Regions from separate parts of the Parageobacillus sp. NEAU-HV-2 genome, predicted to be linked through region 2. Evidence: riboswitches for the same ligand, from Rfam matches in the RefSeq annotation. Region 2 holds a riboswitch; each other region holds the start of a gene.
What was found. Region 2 has a riboswitch for S-adenosylmethionine ahead of metK (methionine adenosyltransferase). Riboswitches for the same ligand answer to the same signal wherever they lie in the genome.

Region 1 (5,705 bases), on a different contig from region 2:
CGTAATCACGAGCGATGCCTGCTAACGTTTCGAGCTGCTCGTTATTTAAAATCCCAGAAGGAATGCAAACGCGCATCATAAAATAGCCGTCTTCTTTTGGACGCTGCAGGTAAAGCCCTGCCCATTTGAAAAGATCCCATTCTTCTTGCGGAATAGAAGAGAATCCGTGCTTTGCGTAATAAGGAATATCTTCAAAAATTTTTAGTCCATCTTTTTTAAGCTTTTTTAATTCCACTTTGTTTAAATTCGGGTTATTTGCCCATACTTTTTCGTATGCCATTTAAAATTCCCCCTTGATAAAATTTCGCGCGCGCAAGTAAGCAAGCACTTGATGGACGCATTCATCGATCGTGTAACGATGTGTTTCAATCGTTACTTCCGGAGAAACAGGAGCTTCATACGGAGAATCGATGCCGGTAAACTCGCGAATTTCTCCGTTTCTTGCTTTTTTATACAATCCTTTTGGATCACGTCTTTCACACTCTTCTAATGGGCATTTCACATAAATTTCGATAAACTCGTCTTTTTCTACTAAATGGCGGACAAGCTCACGATCTTGGGCAAAAGGAGAGATAAATGCGGTTAAGACGAATTGGCCGCTGTCGACAAACAGCTTTGCCACTTCGCCGATGCGGCGAATATTTTCTGTACGGTCTGCGGCGGAAAAGCCGAGATCCTTATTAAGCCCATGGCGGATGTTATCGCCGTCTAATACATAGTTTTGAATGCCAAGGTCAAATAACTTTTTTGACACGGCATTGGCGATCGTCGATTTACCGGAGCCGGAAAGCCCGGTAAACCATAAGATCGCGCTGTGATGCCCGTTGCGCTTGCGCCGGTCTTCTTTTGTAATCGCCGTTTGATGCCAAACGATGTTCGTGCTCAATCTTTCTCCTCCTTTAACGTGTAGATGGGGTGACAGCCTCGCGCTGCTGCAATCCTTTAATCAATACCGCTACGACTTCCGGACGGCTGAACGTGCTTGGCGGCACTTGACCGTTGCGCAGCATTTCTCGTACTTTTGTGCCGGATAATACAACATGGTATTTCGGATCATGCGGGCATGTTTTCGTCGACGCCATTCCTTCGCATTTCGTGCAATAAAAGCTATGTTCGAAAAACAGCGGCGTAATGCCCAGTTCTTCCGGTGTGAAATTTAAAAAGATTTTTTGCGCGTCATATGTGCCATAGTAATTGCCAACGCCGGCATGGTCGCGGCCGACAATGAAGTGGGTGCAGCCGAAGTTTTTGCGAACCATCGCATGGAAAATTGCTTCCCGCGGTCCGGCGTAGCGCATCGCGGCTTGGAACACTCCTAAAAACACGCGGTCTTTCGGATAATAGTTTTCTAGTAATACTTGATAGCTTTCCATGCGGATGTCGGCTGGAATATCATCCGCTTTCGTTTCGCCGACAAGCGGGTTTAAAAAGAGGCCGTCGACAATTTCGAGCGCGCATTTTTGAATGTATTCATGGGCGCGGTGGACAGGATTTCGCGTTTGAAAGCCAACCACCGTGTTCCAGCCAAGCTCGACAAAGCGTTGGCGTGTTTCGACCGGATCGAAGTAGAATGGAGCGAAGCGCCCTTTATCAGTGCGTTTCACTAATGTAATCGGTCCGCCTACATATACATTTGGCTTTTCAAATAGTTTTCGTACGCCTGGATGTTTGAGTTCCTCTGTTTTGTAAACGAGAAGTGCTTCTTTTGTTTTATCAGGTTGATAGATTTCTTGAATGTCAATGATGCCATATGCTTCCCCGTTGTAAACGAGTTTGGCCGTTTCGCCGACAGAAAGCTCTTTTGCCTTTTCTTCGGTTACAGCAAGGGTAATTGGAATGCTCCATACGGTGCCATCGACAAGCCGCATTGTTTCGACAACGGAATCATAATCGTTTTTGGTCAGAAAGCCGGTAAGCGGGCTGTAAGCTCCCGTTCCGATTAGCTCTAAATCGCTTAATTCCGCCTTAGACAACTCTATCGTTTTTGTGACGGTGTCTACTGGATAGTCAGGATTCCAGCGATTCACTAAAGTGCCTCCATGAGGAATGCTTAAGCTCATGTTGATACCTCCTTAATTTTTATCGGAAAAATAGGTTTTATCATTGGTTAAATGCCACCGCCGCTTTCATGCAAGGATCGCCGTTCTTCGTCGATGGTTTTCTTTAGGCTAATAATGCCAAGGGTAGCGAGACAAACGCTGAAAATGGCGATGATTGTATACTCTCCCTATGAGATATGAAGCCCGCATTCCGTTTTTCCGTGCCCGACCCAGCGGCCGGAACGCAAGTCGTTTGGATCGAGTGCAGGGGCTGTGCATGGCGCGCAGCCGATGCTTGGATAACCTTGATCATGAAGCACATTGTACGGAAGCTCGTATTTATATACATAGTTCCATACGTCTTTCCATGTCCAATGAATGAGCGGGCAGATTTTGATCGATTGGAATTTGTCATCTTTATTGATGTATTGGACATGGCTGCGTGTCGGCGATTGTTCGCGGCGCAGGCCAGAAATCCAAGCGGTTACCCCGGTCAATACTTCGCGCAGTGGAATCACCTTCCGCAATTCACAGCATTTATTTGGATGGTGTTTCCATAATTCGTCCCCGAATTGTTTTGCCTGTTCGTCTAAGGATATGCTCGGCTGTTTCATCACAATGCGGAGGGAAGGATATTTTTCTTTTACCTTTTCGATTGTTTCGTATGTTTCACGAAAATGAAGCCCGGTATCGAGAAATACGATTTCTGCATCTGGCTTTATTTGCGAAATTAAATCGATTAACACGATTCCTTCAATGCCGAAGCTACAGGCGTACACAATATCGTCCTCATATTGACGGTATGCCCAGGCGAGAACATCAAGCGCCCCTTTTGTTTCATTATCGTGAGGGAATACAGGTTTTTCTTCCGTTTCCCACGTTTGATAAGTAAGCATGTTTCTCCCTCCTTTGAATTCAAAGAAAATAAAGTGGATTAATTGGTTATATTAGGAATAGAACGAGAACGAACGCTTATTAAAAAACGCTCTCCCATTTTGGAAGAGCGAACCGGTCACTAATAGCGCCTTATCTTCCAAAATGGTACCCATTTTGCTGGAATTAGCACCTTGCTTTCGGCCAAGCAGGTTGCCGGAGTTCATTGGGCCAGTCCCTCCCTCACTCTTGATAAGTTCTATATAATTGATTAAAATTTTAACACAATTCAAGCAAAAGTCAATCCTAGTTTTTCGATAGGAATTAATTTTTTTGGCGATGTAACACGTTAGAGGAATAGCGAAGGAGAAGAAGAAAAAAAGGGCAGCTTGTTATTCAGCCCTTTTCTATGCATGTGAGACATGTAAAACAGGTAAGGGAGAAACGCAGATAGGCAATATTACTTCGACCGTTGTTCCTTTATCCACTTCACTCATAATTGACATCGTTCCACCGTGGTCTTCGATAATTTTTTTACTGACCATCATCCCAAGACCAGTACCTTTTTCTTTTGTTGTAAAGAACGGTTTTCCTATTTTTTTTATATATTCTTTTGGAATTCCACAACCTTCGTCGATAAAGCGAATAAGAACGGAATGTTCGTCCTTTTTTTGTGCTTCAATGAAAATATGTCCGCCATTTTTCATCGCTTCCATCGAGTTTTTTAAGAAATTAATAAATACTTGTTTTAATCCGTTTTCGTCACATTCAATGAGAGGAAGAGATGGATCAATTTTTGTGACAATTTGGATGTTATGTAAAATACTTTGTGTTTCTAATAAAGCGGTGACATGTTGAAGCAAAACGCCAATATCCCTTTTTGTAAATTTGATTGTTTGCGGTTTTGCCAACACTAATAGTTCGCCTAAAATAAGTTCAATGCGCTGAATTTCTGATTCAATAATGTGAAGGTAAGGTTTTTTCTCGTCAAGTTCAGATTGCAATAGTTGTATAAATCCTTTTATGGCTGTAAGCGGATTGCGAATTTCATGAGCAATCCCAGCCGCTAGCTGGCCGGCAACCGAGAGCTTTTCCGATGTTCGAATGAATTCTTCTGTTTTTTGCAGTTCGGTAATATCGGTGAACGTCAATACTCCGCCAACGACGGCTCCATTTTCCAAAACAGGTGTTATCGTATAGGAAGCGGGAAAATAGGTACCGTCTTTTTTCCAAAAAATATCTTCACTAATATGATACGTTTTTCCATCTTGAATGGCGCGATCAATCGGGCATTCGCCAAGAGGGTAAGGAGTTCCATCTTTTTTCGTATGGTGAATGATCGCATGTGATGTTTTTCCAATGACTTCTTCCGCTTTATATCCAGTCATTCGTTCTGCGGCTGGATTCCAGAAAACGATATTTTTATGTTTATCAATCCCGCAAACTCCTTCAGCCATACAATTTAATATGAGTGTATGTTTATGATATAAGTGTTCCAGCTCTTTTCGGAATCGATTGAGTTCCGTCATATTTCGGGCAATCATATAAATTCCTTTCAAGTGATTGCCACGAATCATTGGAACGGTTTTAAAATGTATGTCAATAATTTTTCCATTTTTATGCCGTGCTTGTAAATCACATTCGCAAGTTTCTCCTTTTAATGTTCGTTCAAATATTTTTTTGGCTTTTTCAATTTGGTCCGGGACGATAAATTGGGTAAAATGTTTGCCAATATATTCGCTAGGTTTGTATCCAAGCATTTTTCCTACTGCAGGGTTACCAGATATAAATAACCCATTTATGTCTAACAGAAAAATCATATCAGGGTGTTGGAAAAAGAGACATTTATCACATTGTTTATTTTCTTTTAATAAGCGGCTAATAAATGCGATCGTTGTAACACATAGGGCGCCAAGCACAGCAACGATAGGGTTAAACAATAATAGAGTGAAAGAATCGTTTGTCTTTTTTATCATATGGGGCATGTCTAAAATTGACCAAACCACAAGGCTGATGATGCATACGATCGTCGTTACAGAGAGCGTGTAAATAGGGAATGTATGGATGAATAGCATTTTCAATAATATGTAAGAAACGATCACGGTAATGAAGAATAATAGAATGATAAATGATGCGTAATGAATACTGCCATAGATCATTTTTATTCTCCTCTCCCGCCTCAAAACAAAAATATATATCGTTTAGTTTAGCCATATTATACGAAAATAAAGACGAATTGAGTAGAACCAATAAAAAAAGCTGCCCAAAGCGAAAAGGACAGCGATAGACGTATGAACCTCTCCTACTTACATTTATTTTTTGCGTAAGTTTCCTAACTCCTCGGCGATGGCCTGCATCTCGCTTGGGCTAAACGTATTTTTTCTCATCACCATGTCATATATCTCTTTCAACTCATCATACCATTCTTCAGAGAAGTGAGAAGGTTTAATCGCATCAAAATTTAACACTTTTAGCTTTTCTTTGATTTTTTCCACCATGTACTCTACATTTTCTGCCGATTTTTTAGATAAATCCATTTTTTAACTCCTTCCTTGCAAAGGTTACATGTATTGTACCATAGAAAGGAATACATCGCGCTAATATTTTTGTATATAATGGGGTCGAAAGGAGATGTGAACAATGGTAAAAGTGTTGTTTGTCTGTTTGGGAAACATTTGCCGCTCACCGATGGCCGAGGCGGTTTTTCGACATTTAGTGAAAGAGAGAGGATTGGAAGACAAAATCACAGTCGATTCAGCGGGAACGGGAAATTGGCATGTTGGTGAACCGCCG
Region 2 (5,705 bases):
CTGGCCGAGAAAAGTGCTGCCTTTCAACTGATCCCAAGTAAAGTTCTCAATTTTATGGCGGGAGACGAGGAACGTCCCGTCTGTCTGTGTAAGTTGCGCGAAGTTAATGACTGGATCGTTCGTGCCTTGGCTGTAGACATAAATCGATGTTTCCGAGCCGACAAGGGCAATATCGGCTCCGCCGGAAAGAAGGGTAGTCATCGTTTTATCGCCGCCCCATGTGGTGGTGAGTTCCACGTCTAACCCTTCCTCTTTAAAAAACCCTTTTTCTAGGGCGACATATTGCGGCGCATAGAATATAGAGCGAGTTACTTCCGCAAGTCGTATCTTTTTTACTTCCTCCTCTTTTTGTTGGCTGCAAGCAGCTAGAGGGATAATAAGGAGAAAGAGAAAAAGCGACATTATGGCGATTTTTTTCATGAAGGTGGCCTCCTTAACAAGTAACTTACTTCACCTTATCGTATGCAGACAAAAAAAATGTGTGAATGCCTAATGAAAAGGAGGAAATGGTCATGGATGGATATATTGTCGAGCAATATCGCTTTCCTTCCCCCAATCCGCACATTGATGTATTTCTTGTCACGTATTTATGCCAAGGGCTAAAAATGAAAGGCTTTTTGGCTATACCGAAAGCGCCTGGAGTGTATGACGGTTTTTTATATTTGCGCGGCGGTATTAAAAATGTCGGGAAAGTGCGCCTGGCGCGCATTACTCAGTTTGCCTCGTACGGATTTGTTGTGATGGCGCCGTTTTACCGCGGCAACCAAGGAGGGGAAGGAAATGAGGATTTTGCCGGAGAAGACCGCTATGATGCGCTTGCCGCGTTTCGGCTGCTGCAGCAGCATCCAAAAGTGAATGAAAAGCGGATTCATGTTTTTGGTTTTTCCCGTGGGGGAGCGATGGCGCTGCATACGGCGATTTTAGAGCCGGGCGTTTGCTCTGTTGCGGTGTGGGGCGGAGTTTCCGATGTAGCGCTTACCTATTGGGAGCGGGAAGATTTGCGGAAAATGATGAAGCGGGTCATCGGTGGGACGCCGGCAAAATATCCGGAGCGATACCGCTGGCGGACACCATTATACGAAATCGAGAAAATTCATGCTCCTGTCTTAATCATTCATGGGGAAAAAGACCGCAATGTTTCGATTGAGCATGCGTATCGTCTTGAGAAAAGACTGAAAGAATTAAATAAGCAAGTGACAACATGGTATTTTCCACATTTTACGCATTATTTTCCACCAAAAGAAAATCGTGAAACCGTCCGGCGGTTGACAGAATGGATGAAAAGACAGCCGAATGTATGATACGATAAAAAGAAAAGGGGTGTGTTGCAATGGGCATGCCGCTGGAGCTGCAAACGCTGATTGTCACAAAAGGGAAAGAAAAGCGAGTAAAAGATAATTTGTTTATTTTAGAAAAAGACGGATATCGCCTTTATCCTCTTGATATTCCGCTAGAGGTTAGAAGAACGCTGCAAAGCGAAGCGAGTGGTCAAGCGGTGGTAAAAAAACTGGAACTTGCCGATAATCGAACGATTGTCACGTATGAGCTTGTCTCCTTGCATTCAACGAATTAAAAAAGGAGGGAATCGTTCCCTCCTTTTCGATTATACAAGCGGACCGCCAAGCGCTTCAATTTCCGGCGCGATATGCTTGAATTTTTGGAAGTTTGCGCGGAATTTTGATGCCAGTTCTTTTGCTTTTTGTTCATATGCATTTTTATCAGCCCATGTATTTTGTGGCTGCAGCACTTCATCTGGAACTCCTGGAATATGAAGCGGAATGGCCAAGCCGAAAATAGGATCTTTCACTGTTTCGACATTGTCTAGTTCTCCTTCGACTGCTGCTTGCACCATCGCGCGTGTGTAAGCTAGCTTCATGCGGCTGCCAACTCCGTACTCCCCGCCGGTCCAACCAGTGTTGACAAGGAATACCCGCACGTTATGTTCAACGATTTTTTTGCCGAGCATTTCTGCATAGCGCACAGCCGGGAGCGGCAAAAATGGAGCGCCGAAGCAAGTAGAGAACGTCGCCTGCGGAGAAGTGATTCCCCGTTCGGTGCCGGCGAGCTTGCTCGTATAGCCGCTTAAGAAATGGTACATTGCTTGTTCACGCGTCAGTTTGCTGATTGGCGGCAATACGCCAAACGCGTCTGCAGTTAGGAAAATAATCGTCGATGGGTGGCCAGCGATGCTTGGGTCCACGATGTTGGCAATTGCCTGAATCGGGTAAGCGGCGCGCGTATTTTCCGTTAATGTTGCATCATCGTAATCTGGTATTCTTGTCTGTTCATCAAGCACCACGTTTTCCAGCACCGCTCCGAACCCAATGGCGTCAAAAATTTGCGGTTCTTTTTCACGAGATAGGTTGATGCATTTCGCATAGCATCCGCCTTCGATATTAAAGATGCCGCGGTTTGACCAGCCGTGTTCGTCATCACCAATTAAGCGGCGGTTTGGATCAGCGGAAAGCGTCGTTTTTCCCGTTCCCGACAGTCCGAAAAATAATGCCACGTCTCCTTCTTTGCCGACATTGGCGGAGCAATGCATCGAAAGAATCCCTTGCTCCGGAAGCAAATAGTTCATCACCGAGAAAATGGATTTTTTCATTTCGCCGGCATATTCCGTTCCGCCGATTAGCACGATGCGGCGTTCAAAAGAAATGATAATAAACGTTTCTGATTTTGTTCCGTCCACCGCAGGATCTGCTTTGAAATTTGGAGCGGAGATCACCGTAAATTGCGCTTCATGTGTTTGTAATTCCTCTGCGCTTGGGCGAATAAATAATTGATGGGCAAATAAATTGTGCCAAGCAAATTCGTTAATGACTTGAATCGGCAAACGATATTTAGGGTCAGCGCCGGCAAAGCCTTTAAAGACAAACACTTCGTCTTTGGCCATTAAATAATCGAGTACTTTATTATATAATCGTTCGAAAACTTCCTCCGAGATCGGCTGATTGACTGTTCCCCAATCAATTTTTGCTTTTGTTGACGCCTCTTCGACAATGTATTTATCTTTCGGTGAGCGGCCTGTATATTTGCCTGTTGTTACCGCTACTGCCCCAGTAGCTGTTAACCGGCCTTCTTTTCGCTGCAACACTTTTTCCACCAGCTGCGCTACCGATAAATTATGAAATACGTTTGGTTTTTGCAATAATAAAGAAAGTTTATTGGTCATTTTTGCGATCCCCATTGTTCAAAACCTGCCTTTTTATATTTAATAACCTCTTTAAATAGTATAACACATTTTTATTATTAGTCCATACTATTTGTGACGATTTCTTTTATTTATTTTTCCTGTTTTTTTCAAAAAAAATTCGCCACATTTTGTTGACTTTTTCGGCTTTATTACGATATGATAAGTCATTGAACGGATACTCTTATCCCGAGTTGGTGGAGGGACAGGCCCGATGAAACCCAGCAACCGTCACAACTGGAAACATGTGAAATGGTGCTAACCTGTGGCAAGGCGATGTCCTTGAACGATAAGAGTGAAAGGAGCAATACGATTGCAATGACCTTTCCTCACCGTTACAGGAAAGGTTTTTTTATATGAGAAAATGAACAAGGGAAATGAGTACCGTATCGCTCGCCGTTTGCGGCACCATCATTTTTTGATGTTTGATTACGGAAAGAGGAGGAAAATGACGAATGTCAGCAAAAAGACGTTTATTTACTTCAGAGTCTGTAACAGAAGGTCATCCAGATAAAATTTGCGACCAAATTTCCGATGCGATTTTAGATGCGATTTTGGAAAAAGATCCGAACGCTCGCGTTGCCTGCGAAACGAGCGTGACAACAGGGCTTGTGCTCGTAAGCGGAGAAATTACGACATCGACATATGTGGATATTCCAAGAATCGTTCGCGATACGGTTCGCGAAATCGGCTATACGCGCGCCAAATTCGGTTTTGACGCGGATACATGCGCCGTGTTGACATCGATTGACGAACAGTCGCCAGATATCGCGATGGGGGTCGACCGGGCGTTAGAAGCTCGTGAAGGTCAGATGACTGACGAGGAAATCGAAGCGATCGGTGCTGGAGACCAAGGGCTAATGTTTGGATTTGCCTGCAATGAAACGAAAGAATTAATGCCGCTTCCGATTTCGCTGGCGCATCGTTTAGCACGCCGTTTAGCTGAAGTTCGGAAAAACGATATTTTGCCATATTTACGTCCAGATGGTAAAACACAAGTAACGGTAGAATATGACGAAAACGGCAAACCGGTTCGCGTTGATACGATTGTCGTATCCGCACAGCATCATCCGGAAATTACGCAAGAGCAAATTGAACGTGATATTAAAGAACATGTCATCAAGCCGGTGGTGCCAGCCGAACTGATCGATGAAAATACGAAATACTTTATTAACCCGACAGGCCGTTTTGTCATCGGCGGACCTCAAGGGGACGCTGGTTTAACGGGACGGAAAATTATTGTAGACACGTACGGCGGTTACGCGCGTCACGGTGGCGGCGCATTCTCTGGAAAAGATCCGACAAAAGTAGACCGTTCTGCAGCATATGCAGCCCGCTATGTCGCGAAAAATATCGTGGCGGCAGGACTTGCCGATAAGTGCGAAGTGCAACTCGCCTATGCGATCGGGGTGGCAAGACCGGTCTCGATTTCCATTGACACATTTGGCACAGGAAAAGTATCGGAAGACATTTTAATCGAAGTCGTGCGCAACAACTTCGACCTACGCCCGGCAGGCATTATTAAAATGTTAGATTTGCGCCGTCCGATTTACAAACAAACAGCTGCTTACGGCCATTTTGGACGTACCGATATCGACCTGCCGTGGGAGCGTACAGATAAAGCAGAAGCATTGAAAGAGCAAGCTTTTTCCTTGGCGAAGCAACAATAAATGAATGAATATGGAAAAGAGAGTTACAGCAACTGTAGCTCTCTTTTTTTAATCGATATGTTAACGTTTTATTTAAAAAAAAAAGGAAAATTTTATAGTTTTATTGCTTCAAATCTATGATATAATCAAGCATGCTGAATATAAAGAAGTAGGTGAAATACACATGTGCGGGTTTATTGGTTGTGTTTATGATCAGCCAAAAATGCTAGACGAGCAATGGAAGAAAACGTTTGAAGAAATGAATAATATGATCACGCATCGTGGTCCAGACGACGAGGGGTATTTTTTCGATGACTATGTCCATTTTGGCTTTCGTCGGTTGAGCATCATTGACTTAGAAGGGGGTCATCAACCATTATCGTACGAAAATGAGCGATATTGGATTATTTTTAATGGAGAAATTTATAACTATATTGAGCTGCGCGAAGAGTTATGTGCGAAGGGATACGAATTTGCCACATACTCTGATACGGAAGTGATTATTGCGCTATATAGTCATGAAAAGGAAAAAGCGGTAGAGAAGCTCCGTGGCATGTTTGCGTTTGTCATTTGGGATAAAGAAGAAAAAACGATTTTTGCCGCGCGTGATCCATTTGGCATCAAACCATTTTTCTATCTTGAAGAAGAAGGACGGACGTTTTTTGCATCGGAAAAGAAAAGCATTTTGCATGCGATGGAAAATAATGTTCTCGATTATGACGCGCTTCAGCACTATTTAACATTTCAATACGTGCCTGAGCCAATGACGATTTCCGTTGGCATTAAAAAATTAGAGCCGGGTCATTACATCAAAAAGAAAGTCGGTGAACAATTAACGGTACACCGTTATTGGAAAGCATGGT
Region 3 (5,705 bases), on a different contig from region 2:
GTTTCCTTTTGACGTTAAAAACAAAAGCAGGCCAAGAATCGTTCCTAATATAAATGTCGCCACAACGGCGACGCCTGTCATATAAAGCGTCTCAACCGTAGCCGCCCAAATCATATCCCATTCTACGTTTGGCAAGAGGCTAGCGAGCATTTGTAATCACCTCCACCGCCACTTGCTGCTTTCGAATATAATCGATCGCGCGGGCCACTTCCTCTTTTTCCCCATCCATATGAACAAACAGCACACCGTAAGCGCCTTGATGAGTTTGTGAAATTTTCCCTTGTAAAATATTTGCATCCACTTGAAACTGGCGGACAACATTGGCAATCAGCGGCTGTTCCGCAGCTTCCCCGACGAACGTCAATTGGATAACCGTTCCGTTCGGGTATTTATCGAGCAGATGGGTAATCGTTTCTTTTGTTTCCTCCGGTTCAACAACTTGCCGCACAAACCGTTTCGTAATCTCCTGTTTTGGCTGCCGGAACACTTGTAGTACTTCGCCTTGCTCGACAATTTTTCCGTTCTCCATCACTGCGACGCGATCGCAAATTTTACGAATTACGTGCATTTCATGGGTAATTAATACGATCGTCAATCCTAAACGTTTATTAATATCCACCAAAAGTTCCAAAATGGAATCAGTTGTCTGCGGGTCTAGCGCGGATGTCGCTTCATCGCACAATAACACTTTTGGATTGTTTGCTAACGCACGCGCGATGCCAACGCGCTGCTTTTGCCCGCCGCTCAGCTGTGACGGGTAAGCATGTTCTCTTCCTTGCAGCCCGACAAGCTGAATTAGCTCATCGACCCGCTTTTTCCGCGTTTCTTTCGGGATACCAGCAATTTCTAAAGGAAATGCAATATTTTCATGAACGGTTCTTGACCATAATAAATTAAAATGCTGGAAAATCATCCCGATTTCCTGGCGAGCCTTTCGCAATTCTTTTCCTTTAATATTAGCCATATCCCGTCCGGCAACAATGACTTTACCGCTTGTTGGTTTTTCCAATCCGTTAAGAAGACGGATGAGCGAGCTTTTCCCCGCGCCGCTATATCCGATAATTCCAAAAATTTCCCCTTCTTTAATTTGTAAAGAAACATGATCGACTGCAGTGACCGATCCGTTTGCCGCTTCATATATTTTCGTCACATTTTCCAATGTAATCATGCACATTTTCACCTTCCTTCATCTAGCAGGCGGCTCGTTCCAAAAAGAAAACCTTTCTGCTCGAAGAGAACAGAAAGGTAATCATTACCATTCCGTCTCTTATCTCCCAAAGCAGATGCTTTGTGTGAATTGGCACCATTTCAGCGTATGTGCTGACGGTTGCCGGGCTTCATTGGGCACATCCCTCCACCTCTCTTGATAAGAGCGCAACAATCGCATTATTCAATTACAAATTCTCCATTAATCACAAATGTGATTGTATCACCCTATATTGAACCATGTCAATAAAAAATTTTGCGTCCATATTTTCGGGAATCTTGTTTTATGATGAAACGGAAATAGAAGTAATACCTGTCGCAGCGGCAATGGCCTGCTCTAAATCCTCGATTAAGTCATTGACGTTTTCAATCCCGACGGACAGACGGACTAAATCCTCCGTTACCCCCGACGATTTTAGTTCTTCTTCGTTTAGCTGTTGATGCGTTGTGCTTGCTGGGTGGATGATAAGGCTTTTCGCATCGCCGACATTTGCAACATGCGACCATAATTTCACATGGTTAATGAGCTTCGCACCTGCTTCCCTGCCGCCTTTTAAGCCAAAAACAACGATCGAACCGGCTCCATTTGGCAAATATTTTTTCGCCAACTCTTTTGCTGGATGGCTGTCATGTTCCGGATAAAGCACCCAATCGACTGCAGGATGGCGATCCAAATACTCGACAATTTTTCTCGTGTTAGCAATATGCTCTTTCATACGGACATGCAACGTTTCCATTCCAAGCTGAATTTGAAACGCGTTAAACGGACTGATCGCCGGACCTAAATCTCTTAACAGCTGTACACGCGCTTTGACAATGTAAGCCGCATTGCCAAGCGCTTCGGCATAGACAAGATTGTGATAGCTTGGATCAGGAGTAGTAAACCCTGGGAATTTCTCCGAATTCCAGTCAAAATTGCCGCCATCAACAATAATGCCGCCTAGCGTCGTTCCATTGCCGACAAGCCATTTGGTAGCAGAATGAACAACGATGTCGGCACCATATTCAATCGGCCGGCATAAATACGGAGTGGCAAACGTATTGTCGATAATCAGTGGAATTCCCGCTTCATGGGCAATTTGCGCAACCGCCTCGATATCCAACACGTGCAAGCTAGGATTGCCGATGGTTTCCGCAAAAATCGCTTTCGTTTTTGGCGTAATCGCGGCCCGGAAGTTTTCCGGATTAGACGGATCGACAAAGTGGGTTTTAATTCCGTATTTCGGCAATGTATTAGCGAACAAATTATATGTACCACCATATATCGTCGCTGCCGATACGATTTCATCTCCTGCGCCGGCGATGTTTAAAATCGCCAGGGTAATCGCCGCCATTCCGCTGGCTAAGGCAAGGCTGCCAACGCCTCCTTCTAGCTGAGCTATTCTTTCTTCCAATGCGGTAACGGTCGGGTTATGAATGCGTGTATAAATATATCCTTCTTCCCGCAATGCAAATAGATTGGCGGCATGATCCGTATTGGCGAATAAATAGGCATTCGACTGGTAAATCGGAACTGCTCGCGCGCCGGTCGCAGGATCCGGCTTTACCCCACCGTGAACGGCTATTGTCTCTAAACGATATTGCTTTCCACTCACTATACTTCTCCCCTTTACCTTTTTATAATAAAAACCCTCTCCTTTAAGAAGAGAGGGATATATACTCTTCTTATCTTCCAGAGCCATTTTGCTCTGCTGGACTTGGCACCGTGTTATCGCAACCGGTTGCCGGGTTTCATTGGGCCAGTTCCCTCCACCTCTCTTGATAAGAATCTATTTTTTTAGAATTACGAAAAATGAGCAAATTACAGCGTGCAAAATTCGTGTAGACGTTCACTCTTATTCCGCTTGGCTTTCATGGACAACCATCTCGTTGGTGCTCTGCTTCTTGTCGGTTCAGCTTAAAATCGGTCCCCAATTCATCTATCTTTTCTGAATATTTTAACGCTGTTTATTATACTTGTCAATTCCTTTTCATCTAAAAGCAAATCGCCAATCATTAGCAAACACGTCGGTATGGCTTGGCTAAGTGAAGCAAGGACTCAAGCAATAGCATATGCCGGAAACTTCCCGAAATATGCACTTCTTGCAGACGAATTAGCTGCTGTAATTTCATCCTTCCGCTTAATAGTGATTCCAATGCCTCTTTTGACCCGCGCACCGTTAATACCCGCCGTTCGTCTACTTCCACTTTGGGGCTGATTCGATGTTTTGAAATCACTACGACTGCTGTTCCCGTTTCGGACTCAAAGCGAACGTACAATTCTTCCTCCGGTAAAATCGGCAATAGATGATTTAATGTTTTCATTCGTTCGGCAAGCTGTTTGACTAGTTCACGCATATCCAATTTCCCCTCCTCCTCCGTTACTGCTGTTTCATTTATTTCCATATCTAGCGAGAAGAATCCTTTACAAAAATCTCGACAAATCATCCGGAAAACAAGCAAAGTTCTTATCATTTCCCAAGAAATATGTCAAATGCAGTCAAAATAACGGATGTTTGCAACATGGATAGCTGAGGAGGGGATCGTCGCCCTTAGTCTGTCTTTCGGTTCGTACAAAACCGATTATCGTTTGGTAACATCTCTTTGATCGTTTCATATAAATAAGGAACAGAATGAAACGCATACCACTTTTTAACGATATTGCCGTCCTGAAATAAAAGAAGGCATGGAACGCTTTCGATTTTCCATGCAACCGCTCGCTCTGGCATATAATTAATATCCGTCTGGTAAAAAGGAAGAAACGGAAACAATTCCTCGACTACTTCCAGCATTCGTTTGGCAAGCTGACAAGTGCCGCACATCGGTGTATATAAATAAAGGCAAACAATCTCTTCGTTGCCAATGGCCTCATCAATTTCAAACGGCTCTATTTTTTTCATTGCCTATTCACCTTTTCGATAAATAGTTCATATGCACATCAAAATTCGCACGCAATAATACTTGTGCAATATGCCAATTTGGCGCTGCTGCTACTTCGCGGTAGGCACGGTCGATATAAATATGCTCCGCTTCTGGAAATTCGCGGCGAAACTGCTTACGTAATTTTTCGCCCGCTTCATCGGCATCGACTAATACATAAACGTCTTTATAATAAAGCTCGTCAATCAGCTCCTCCAGCCTAGCATCGCTAATCGTCCCGTTCGTGCAAATAATTTCCACCTGTTCATTTAGAATATTGGCGATTTTTTGTTTGTCAGAGCGTCCTTCGACAATAATCACTTTTTCGCTTTCCGTCATAAACAATCACCTAAAAGTAAATGTCGTTGTACTATTATTTATATGATAACGCTAGCCTTGATTTCCGCCGCAGAAACAGGCAGGGCAAGCGCTGCTTCATAAACCGTATCTTATAAAAACAAGAAGAAAGCAACGGCATCACACCGCTGCTTTTAGCACCAACCAGCCCCACCGTCGCAATCGACATACTTTTGATCTGGTTCAACGGTGACGGTCATTTTCTTATTGATCCATTTTGCTGTGCATACCCACAGCAAATGGCTTACTTGCGAAAGGGGAAGATGGCCTATTTGCTCATTCCCCTCATATAGCTGAATGGAATCGCCATTGATTTTGCCTGTCACGCGATCAATGACGTTGACTTGTTTTGCTTCTAATGTGATAGAAGCACCCCTTTTTGTCCATTCAGTTATGTATAGGGTGCCCATCCCTTTAATGATTCATTGCAGGAAAGTTTAACCTTCTTTTATCATTTCTTCATATTGTTCGGCCGTCAGTAAATTATCGATCTCGCTCATATCTTTTGGCTCGACGACAATCATCCATGCTTTTTCGTATGGGGACTCATTTACATATTCGGGGTTATCGTTTAATTCTTCATTGACTTCAACGACTTTGCCGCTGACCGGCGCGTAAAGCTCAGACACCGTTTTGACCGATTCCACGCTGCCAAATGGTTCATTGGCGGTAAGTTCCGTTCCTACTTCCGGAAGTTCGACAAACACGATATCTCCTAGCTCTGATTGCGCGAAATCCGTAATACCGATGCGTACTTTGTCTCCTTCTACACGCACCCATTCATGCTCTTCTGAATAGCGTAATTCCTTTGGCGTATTCATGTTCGTATCCCTCCATATTGACAAAATATGCTCTTTTTCATCATAACCGATTTTACCAAAAAACTCACTGAATTCGTCTTATTTGTTGAAAAATTTTTCATATTGCTCCTCTTGAAAACCTACGAGGACACGAGTTCCATCGGTTAAAATCGGCCGTTTGATCAGCATGCCGTCCGAGGCAAGGATTTCAAGAAGCTCTTCCTCGGAAGCGGTATTCACTTTTTCTTTTAACCCTAACTGCCGATATTTCATACCGCTTGTATTAAAAAATTTTTTCAACGGCAGCCCGCTTTTGCGATAAAGCTCCGTCAATTCCTCTTTTTTCGGTGGATTTTCGACGATATGCACGGCTTGTACGTCGATTCCATGTTCGTCAAGCCATTTTTTTGCTTTTCGGCACGTGCTGCATTTTGGATACCAATA
Region 4 (5,705 bases), on a different contig from region 2:
GGCATCCATAAACACATCGGATACGGTTTCGTATCCGAGCTTTTGATAAAATGGTTCGGCATGTGTTTGCGCATTTAATTTTACTTTTGGGACACCTTGTTCTTTTGCGAATTGCTCGATCTTTTCCATAATCAGCTTTCCCGCCCCGCGGCCGCGGTATTGCGGCAGTACGCAAATTCGTTCAATTTTTCCAAGACCTTGATCAACGATGCGAAATCTGCCTGCGCCGACGGGCTTTCCTTCATCATACAGAACAAAATGGGTCGCTTCCTGATCGAATTCATCAATTTCCTCTTCTTCCGGGACATGTTGTTCTTCAATAAAGACCGTTCGCCGAACGAGCAGGGCGTCATTATATAAGGAAGCGTCACTTTTTTTCCCAATGGCCACATTCATGTTATTCCTGATCCTTTCCTCCAACCAAAAATGTTTCATATACCGTCCAAGAACCGTTTTCTAGTTGATATAGGAGATGGAAACGATCAACTGTTTCTTCAAAATACACGTCTTGCATCCGCAACTGTCCATACACATCCGCGTACTCCGCACTTGGCAAATCGCGGCCGATCGTAATATGAGGGACAAATACGAATTCTGGCTGGCCGGCGAAGATCCCGCTGTGGAGCCGTGCGTGGAGGCGCTGCAGCGTTTCATTCGGTTCTACCTTTAAATAAATGACATTGCTTGCCGGGTAAAACGAGCTGAATTTCGTCACTTTTAACGGGATGACATCCGTTTCGGCCGCGATTTTGCGCAGTTCTTTCACCATTTCTTTAATTTGCTGGTCATCCGCTTCAAAAGGTTCTTTTAAGGTTAAATGCGGCGGAATGAGGGCGTAATGGCTATCGTAGCGCTTTCTATAGGAATTAGCAAAGTCCTGTATCCGCTTTGAAGGAAACAAAGCAATACCGTATTTCATAAAAAATCCCTCCTTAAATGAAGTAGTACTTAATTATAACAAAATTTTGAAAAGTATTGTAGTGCTTACATAGAAAGGATCCAGGCAATGGCTCGTGGAACATCAGGCTGCCAATACGTCCACGCATGGTCGCCGTCAAATTCATTATATTTATACAAAAAACCTTTTTCGCTAAACGCTTCCCGTGCTTTCCGGTTTGGCGCAATAAAATCGCGTACGTGTCCATCTGTTGTTTTTACAGCGGTTTCCTTTGTCCCGACCGAATGATAAATTTGCAATAAGGATGGTTCAGAAAACTGGCGGATTTTTGCGATGATGTCTTCGTCTATATACGGTGACTGCATCGCGATTTTTCCAAATGTATGCGGATACAATAGTCCTGCCATCAAGGATACCGTACCGCCGAGCGAATCGCCAATGAGCGCACGCCCTTTTCCGATTTGATACGTAGGAAACGTTTGATCTAAAAACGGAATGAGCTCATGGGCTAAAAAGCGCAAATATTGGCTGTTTTTCTTTCCGTTTGGATGATATTTCTCATAACGGTCCTTAACATTATGATACGGAATTCCGATGACGATGGTGCGATCAATTTCGCCGTTTTCCATCAGCTGTTCGATCACGCTTTTTATTTTCCCGTACATAAAATAATCTTTTCCATCTTGCGCAATTAAAAGAGAATATTTATGAAGCGGGGAAAAGGTGCTTGGCAAATAAGCAAGCAGCGTTACTTCTTCTTCGAGCGCATTGCTGTAAATCGTATAATCCTGCATCGTTCCTTTTTGCGTCGCCATGATGTATCCTCCATAAACATAACGATTCACCTGTTATTGTAACATATTTTTGCTAGAACATGTTAATAAACGCCGTCTAATCGTGTGAGTTTTTGAAAAAATAAGCGGCTTTTTTGCTGTTTTTGTCATAAAATAAAGAAATGTACTGCCATCAGTTAGAACATATGAAAAACATGTTGATAAAAAATTACTTGCAAAATTATTATGAATGGGTTAAATTTTTAGATAATCAGACAAATGAATATCGGCAAGATGCATTCTTATCAAGAGAAGCGGAGGGAACTGGCCCTGTGAAGCTTCAGCAACCAGCCAAATATTGGCCAGGTGCTAAATCCAGCGAATTGAGTTTTCAATTCGGCAGATAAGAAGAAGCACTGACAATGGTTATGGAAAAGTCTTCTTCTTAGAAGACTTTTTTTATTTTACCAAAGAGGGAGAGAGATAAATGGAGAAACTAGAGACATTGTTAGCGCAAATCGGAAACCGCAGTGAAACGGTAACAGGGACGGTCAATCCGCCTGTCTACTTTTCGACGGCATACCGTCATAAAGGAATTGGACAGTCGTCTGGGTTTGACTACATCCGCACCGGCAACCCGACGCGCAAAATCGTCGAGGAAGCGATTGCCAAGCTCGAGGGCGGCGGTCAAGGCTATGCGTTCAGCTCCGGCATGGCCGCAATTCAGACAGTTCTTGCTTTATTTGAAAGCGGGGATGAATTTTTAGTTTCCGCCGACCTTTACGGAGGTACATATCGCCTGTTTGAACGGGGCTGGAGAAAATACGGGTTGTCTTTTCATTATGTAGATTTTCGCGACATACGATTAGTAGAGAACGCGATTACCGAAAAAACGAAGGCGATTTTTTTAGAAACGCCGACCAATCCGCTCATGCAGGAAACCGATATCGCTGAAGTAGCGAAGTTGGCGAAAAAATACGGTTTGCTTCTTATTGTCGATAATACGTTTTATACCCCGGTTCTGCAGCGCCCGATCGAACAGGGGGCCGATATAGTCATTCATAGCGCAACCAAATATTTGGGCGGCCATAACGACGTATTAGCCGGCCTTGTCGTTGCGAAGGGAGAGGAGCTTTGTCAACGCTTGGCGGAGTATCATAATGCGATCGGCGCCGTGCTTTCTCCGTTTGACTCGTGGCTATTGATTCGCGGCATGAAAACATTGGCGCTGCGGATGCGCCAGCATGAAGAAAACGCGAAACGCATCAGCGAGTTTTTAGCATCCCACGAAGATATTACCGATGTCTTATACCCGGGAAGAGGCGGCATGTTATCGTTCCGTTTGCGCGAGGAAAAATGGGTCAACCGCTTTTTGCAAAGCTTACGCTTAATTACGTTCGCCGAAAGTTTAGGAGGTGTGGAAAGCTTTATTACGTATCCAGCGACGCAAACGCATGCTGACATTCCGGAGGAAATCCGCATCGCCAACGGCGTCTGTAACCGGCTGTTGCGCTTTTCTGTCGGCATCGAACATGCCGAAGATTTAATCGCCGACTTGGCGCAAGCGTTGAAAAACATGAAAGAGGTGTAGGGGGATGGAACAACGTGTTTCTTTTCAAACGAAACTGCTTCATAACAAATGGAAAATCGATCGGCAAACAGGGGCAGTAAGTGTGCCGATTCAGCATGCTTCGACGTTCCATCAATTCGATTTTGACACATTTGGCAAATACGATTACAGCCGCTCCGGCAACCCGACGCGCGAGGCGCTCGAAGAAACGATTGCCGAACTGGAAGGCGGCGTGCGCGGCTTCGCTTTTTCCTCGGGGATGGCGGCGATTTCGACTGCGTTTCTTCTCTTGTCCAAAGGTGACCATGTGCTCGTGACCGAAGATGTTTACGGGGGCACGTATCGCATGATCACCGAAGTATTAAACCGTTTTGGCATTGAATATACGTTTGTCGATATGACCGATTTACATGAAGTGGCTACTCATATTCGTCCGAATACAAAAGTGATCTATGTCGAAACGCCGTCCAACCCGCTTTTAAAAGTAACTGATATCCAAGGAATTGTCAAACTCGCGAAAGCCAATGGCTGTTTGACGTTTTTAGATAACACATTTATGACTCCCGCGCTCCAGCGTCCGCTCGACCTTGGCGTCGATGTCGTTCTTCATAGCGCGACGAAGTTTTTGGCAGGGCATAGCGATGTCGTGGCGGGACTTGCCGTGGTGAAAGACGAGGAGTTGGCGAAACAGCTGTACAAATTGCAAAACGCGTTCGGCGCCGTGCTTGGCGTGCAAGATGCGTGGCTGGTGTTGCGCGGATTAAAGACGCTGCACGTCCGCCTCAAACAGTCATCCGAATCAGCGCTCGCCATCGCCCGCTATTTATCTAGCCATCCGAAAATAGAGGAAGTGTATTACCCAGGGCTCACGCACCATCCTGGCCATTCGATTCAACGCTATCAAGCCTCGGGATTTGGCGCAGTATTATCGTTCCGCCTCGCCGATGAAGAAGCGGTGAGAACGTTTGTGAAACACGTTCGCCTTCCTGTATTTGCTGTCAGCTTAGGCGCGGTCGAATCGATTTTGTCCTATCCGGCGAAAATGTCGCACGCCGCGATGCCGAAAGCGGAACGGGAGCGGCGCGGCATTACCGATGGTCTGCTGCGTCTTAGCGTTGGCTTGGAGGCGGTTGAAGATTTAATCGCCGATTTCGAGCAGGCATTATCCTATGTCAAAGAAACGCCATCCGCCGTTTCCGCACGCTGAAAGAAAAAGGTATGCGCCAAAAATATGGGCGCATACCTTTTTTGATGCTGCTGTTTTCGTTTCTTTTAGCAGGTTAAGGGGATTGGCGATGATAGGAGCCGCGCCGTGATCGTGTGGATCGCTGTTGGTAATTGCCCAATAGCGTCGATAATCGAAGGCGAGATGGTGAAATGAAAAAAATGATGGCCATAGAATAAAAATCTATTTATTTGAAAATTATGATAAAATAAAAATCAAGGTAAAAATAGGATAAGGGGGTAAAAGTTGTTTGCATGATTTCTGGATGAAAAAACTGCTCGAATTTTCGGTTACGATCGTCGTCATCGTTTTCAGCAGTTATGTTGTGTTTTACGCTATCCCGAATTTTCAGAAAGAAGGGTCGCTGCCTTTTCTTTATTATGCTGACGCGCATTATTCTTTTTTTGATTATGTGAAGGAGATTGCATCACCGTTTGACGTTACATTTCCGAACTACACAACAGGGAGACAAACAAACTTTTTCGAGTACATCCAAGAGCCATATATGTATTCCTTGACGTTGATCGTACTCTCCTTGTTGCTTACTATTGTGTGCGCGACCGTGCTCGCTTGTATCTATGTTTTATCTAACGAAACGATGAAGCGGATGATAGAACGTATTTCCGTATGGATGGAATCGGTTCCGGATTTATTATGGATTTTCGCGCTCCAGCTTTTTCTTGTATGGATATTTAAAAAGACGGGGATGGAAATCATTGCTATTTACGCGTTCGGCGATACAAAGGCGTATTTTTTGCCGGTTTTGTGCATGACGCTTGTGCCGACACTGCATTTTTTCCGCACGATTGTGCTGTTCGCCCAACGGGAACAAACGAAACCGTATATTGAGTTTGTTTATTCTCAAGGATTTCCAAAATGGTATATCGTAATATTTCACCTATTGCGCAATACGCTGTATCATTTGATTCATCAATTGCGTGTGCTGTTTGTGTTTATGATATCGACGCTGTTTTTGGTTGAGTTTGCGTTCAACATCTATGGGTTTACGGGTTTTATTTGGAAACCTGGTTTTTTAACTCCGCCAACGTTATGCCTATGGCTGCTTCTCCTGTACGTTCCGTTTTTTATCGTATTTTCCGTTATGAGCTATTTCATTTATCGTATCGTGGGAAGGGAAGCGTATGAATAACAGCGTATTTCGTTCAAAACGATTTTTGTTTGGAATCGGTTATTTTATTGTGCTGCTTGCTGCCAGTTTCTTTGTCGGCCAGCATCACG

Region 1: linked by a shared signal. The riboswitch ahead of AC1WMD_RS15085 (phosphoadenylyl-sulfate reductase) and the one ahead of metK (methionine adenosyltransferase) in region 2 are both predicted to bind S-adenosylmethionine.
Region 3: linked by a shared signal. The riboswitch ahead of AC1WMD_RS10535 (methionine ABC transporter ATP-binding protein) and the one ahead of metK (methionine adenosyltransferase) in region 2 are both predicted to bind S-adenosylmethionine.
Region 4: linked by a shared signal. The riboswitch ahead of AC1WMD_RS01505 (methionine biosynthesis PLP-dependent protein) and the one ahead of metK (methionine adenosyltransferase) in region 2 are both predicted to bind S-adenosylmethionine.

Annotation. Positions count from the first base shown of each region.
Region 1 covers NZ_JBXUJJ010000010.1:71,949-77,653, reverse strand. The annotation lists gene AC1WMD_RS15100 (nitrite/sulfite reductase) at 1-280, opposite strand, end outside; gene cysC (adenylyl-sulfate kinase) at 281-886, opposite strand; gene sat (sulfate adenylyltransferase) at 900-2,060, opposite strand; gene AC1WMD_RS15085 (phosphoadenylyl-sulfate reductase) at 2,228-2,935, opposite strand; SAM riboswitch class I at 3,063-3,171, opposite strand; gene AC1WMD_RS15080 (PAS domain-containing sensor histidine kinase) at 3,320-5,071, opposite strand; gene AC1WMD_RS15075 (DUF1128 domain-containing protein) at 5,225-5,449, opposite strand; gene AC1WMD_RS15070 (low molecular weight protein-tyrosine-phosphatase) at 5,553-5,705, shown strand, end outside.
Region 2 covers NZ_JBXUJJ010000002.1:18,653-24,357, forward strand. The annotation lists gene AC1WMD_RS03630 (ABC transporter substrate-binding protein) at 1-420, opposite strand, end outside; gene AC1WMD_RS03635 (alpha/beta hydrolase family protein) at 513-1,301, shown strand; gene AC1WMD_RS03640 (DUF2584 domain-containing protein) at 1,331-1,573, shown strand; gene pckA (phosphoenolpyruvate carboxykinase (ATP)) at 1,604-3,190, opposite strand; SAM riboswitch class I at 3,375-3,489, shown strand; gene metK (methionine adenosyltransferase) at 3,649-4,863, shown strand; gene asnB (asparagine synthase (glutamine-hydrolyzing)) at 5,027-5,705, shown strand, end outside.
Region 3 covers NZ_JBXUJJ010000005.1:177,166-182,870, reverse strand. The annotation lists gene AC1WMD_RS10540 (methionine ABC transporter permease) at 1-150, opposite strand, end outside; gene AC1WMD_RS10535 (methionine ABC transporter ATP-binding protein) at 140-1,168, opposite strand; SAM riboswitch class I at 1,265-1,373, opposite strand; gene AC1WMD_RS10530 (O-acetylhomoserine aminocarboxypropyltransferase/cysteine synthase family protein) at 1,491-2,801, opposite strand; SAM riboswitch class I at 2,869-2,974, opposite strand; gene AC1WMD_RS10525 (SCP2 sterol-binding domain-containing protein) at 3,202-3,549, opposite strand; gene AC1WMD_RS10520 (thioredoxin family protein) at 3,738-4,085, opposite strand; gene AC1WMD_RS10515 (toprim domain-containing protein) at 4,093-4,443, opposite strand; gene AC1WMD_RS10510 (DUF2553 family protein) at 4,596-4,871, opposite strand; gene gcvH (glycine cleavage system protein GcvH) at 4,899-5,282, opposite strand; gene AC1WMD_RS10500 (arsenate reductase family protein) at 5,361-5,705, opposite strand, start outside.
Region 4 covers NZ_JBXUJJ010000001.1:260,372-266,076, forward strand. The annotation lists gene AC1WMD_RS01490 (GNAT family N-acetyltransferase) at 1-396, opposite strand, end outside; gene AC1WMD_RS01495 (YjcG family protein) at 398-919, opposite strand; gene AC1WMD_RS01500 (GTNG_0744 family esterase) at 985-1,713, opposite strand; SAM riboswitch class I at 1,971-2,081, shown strand; gene AC1WMD_RS01505 (methionine biosynthesis PLP-dependent protein) at 2,159-3,262, shown strand; gene metC (cystathionine beta-lyase) at 3,267-4,448, shown strand; gene AC1WMD_RS01515 (ABC transporter permease subunit) at 4,717-5,616, shown strand; gene AC1WMD_RS01520 (ABC transporter permease subunit) at 5,609-5,705, shown strand, end outside.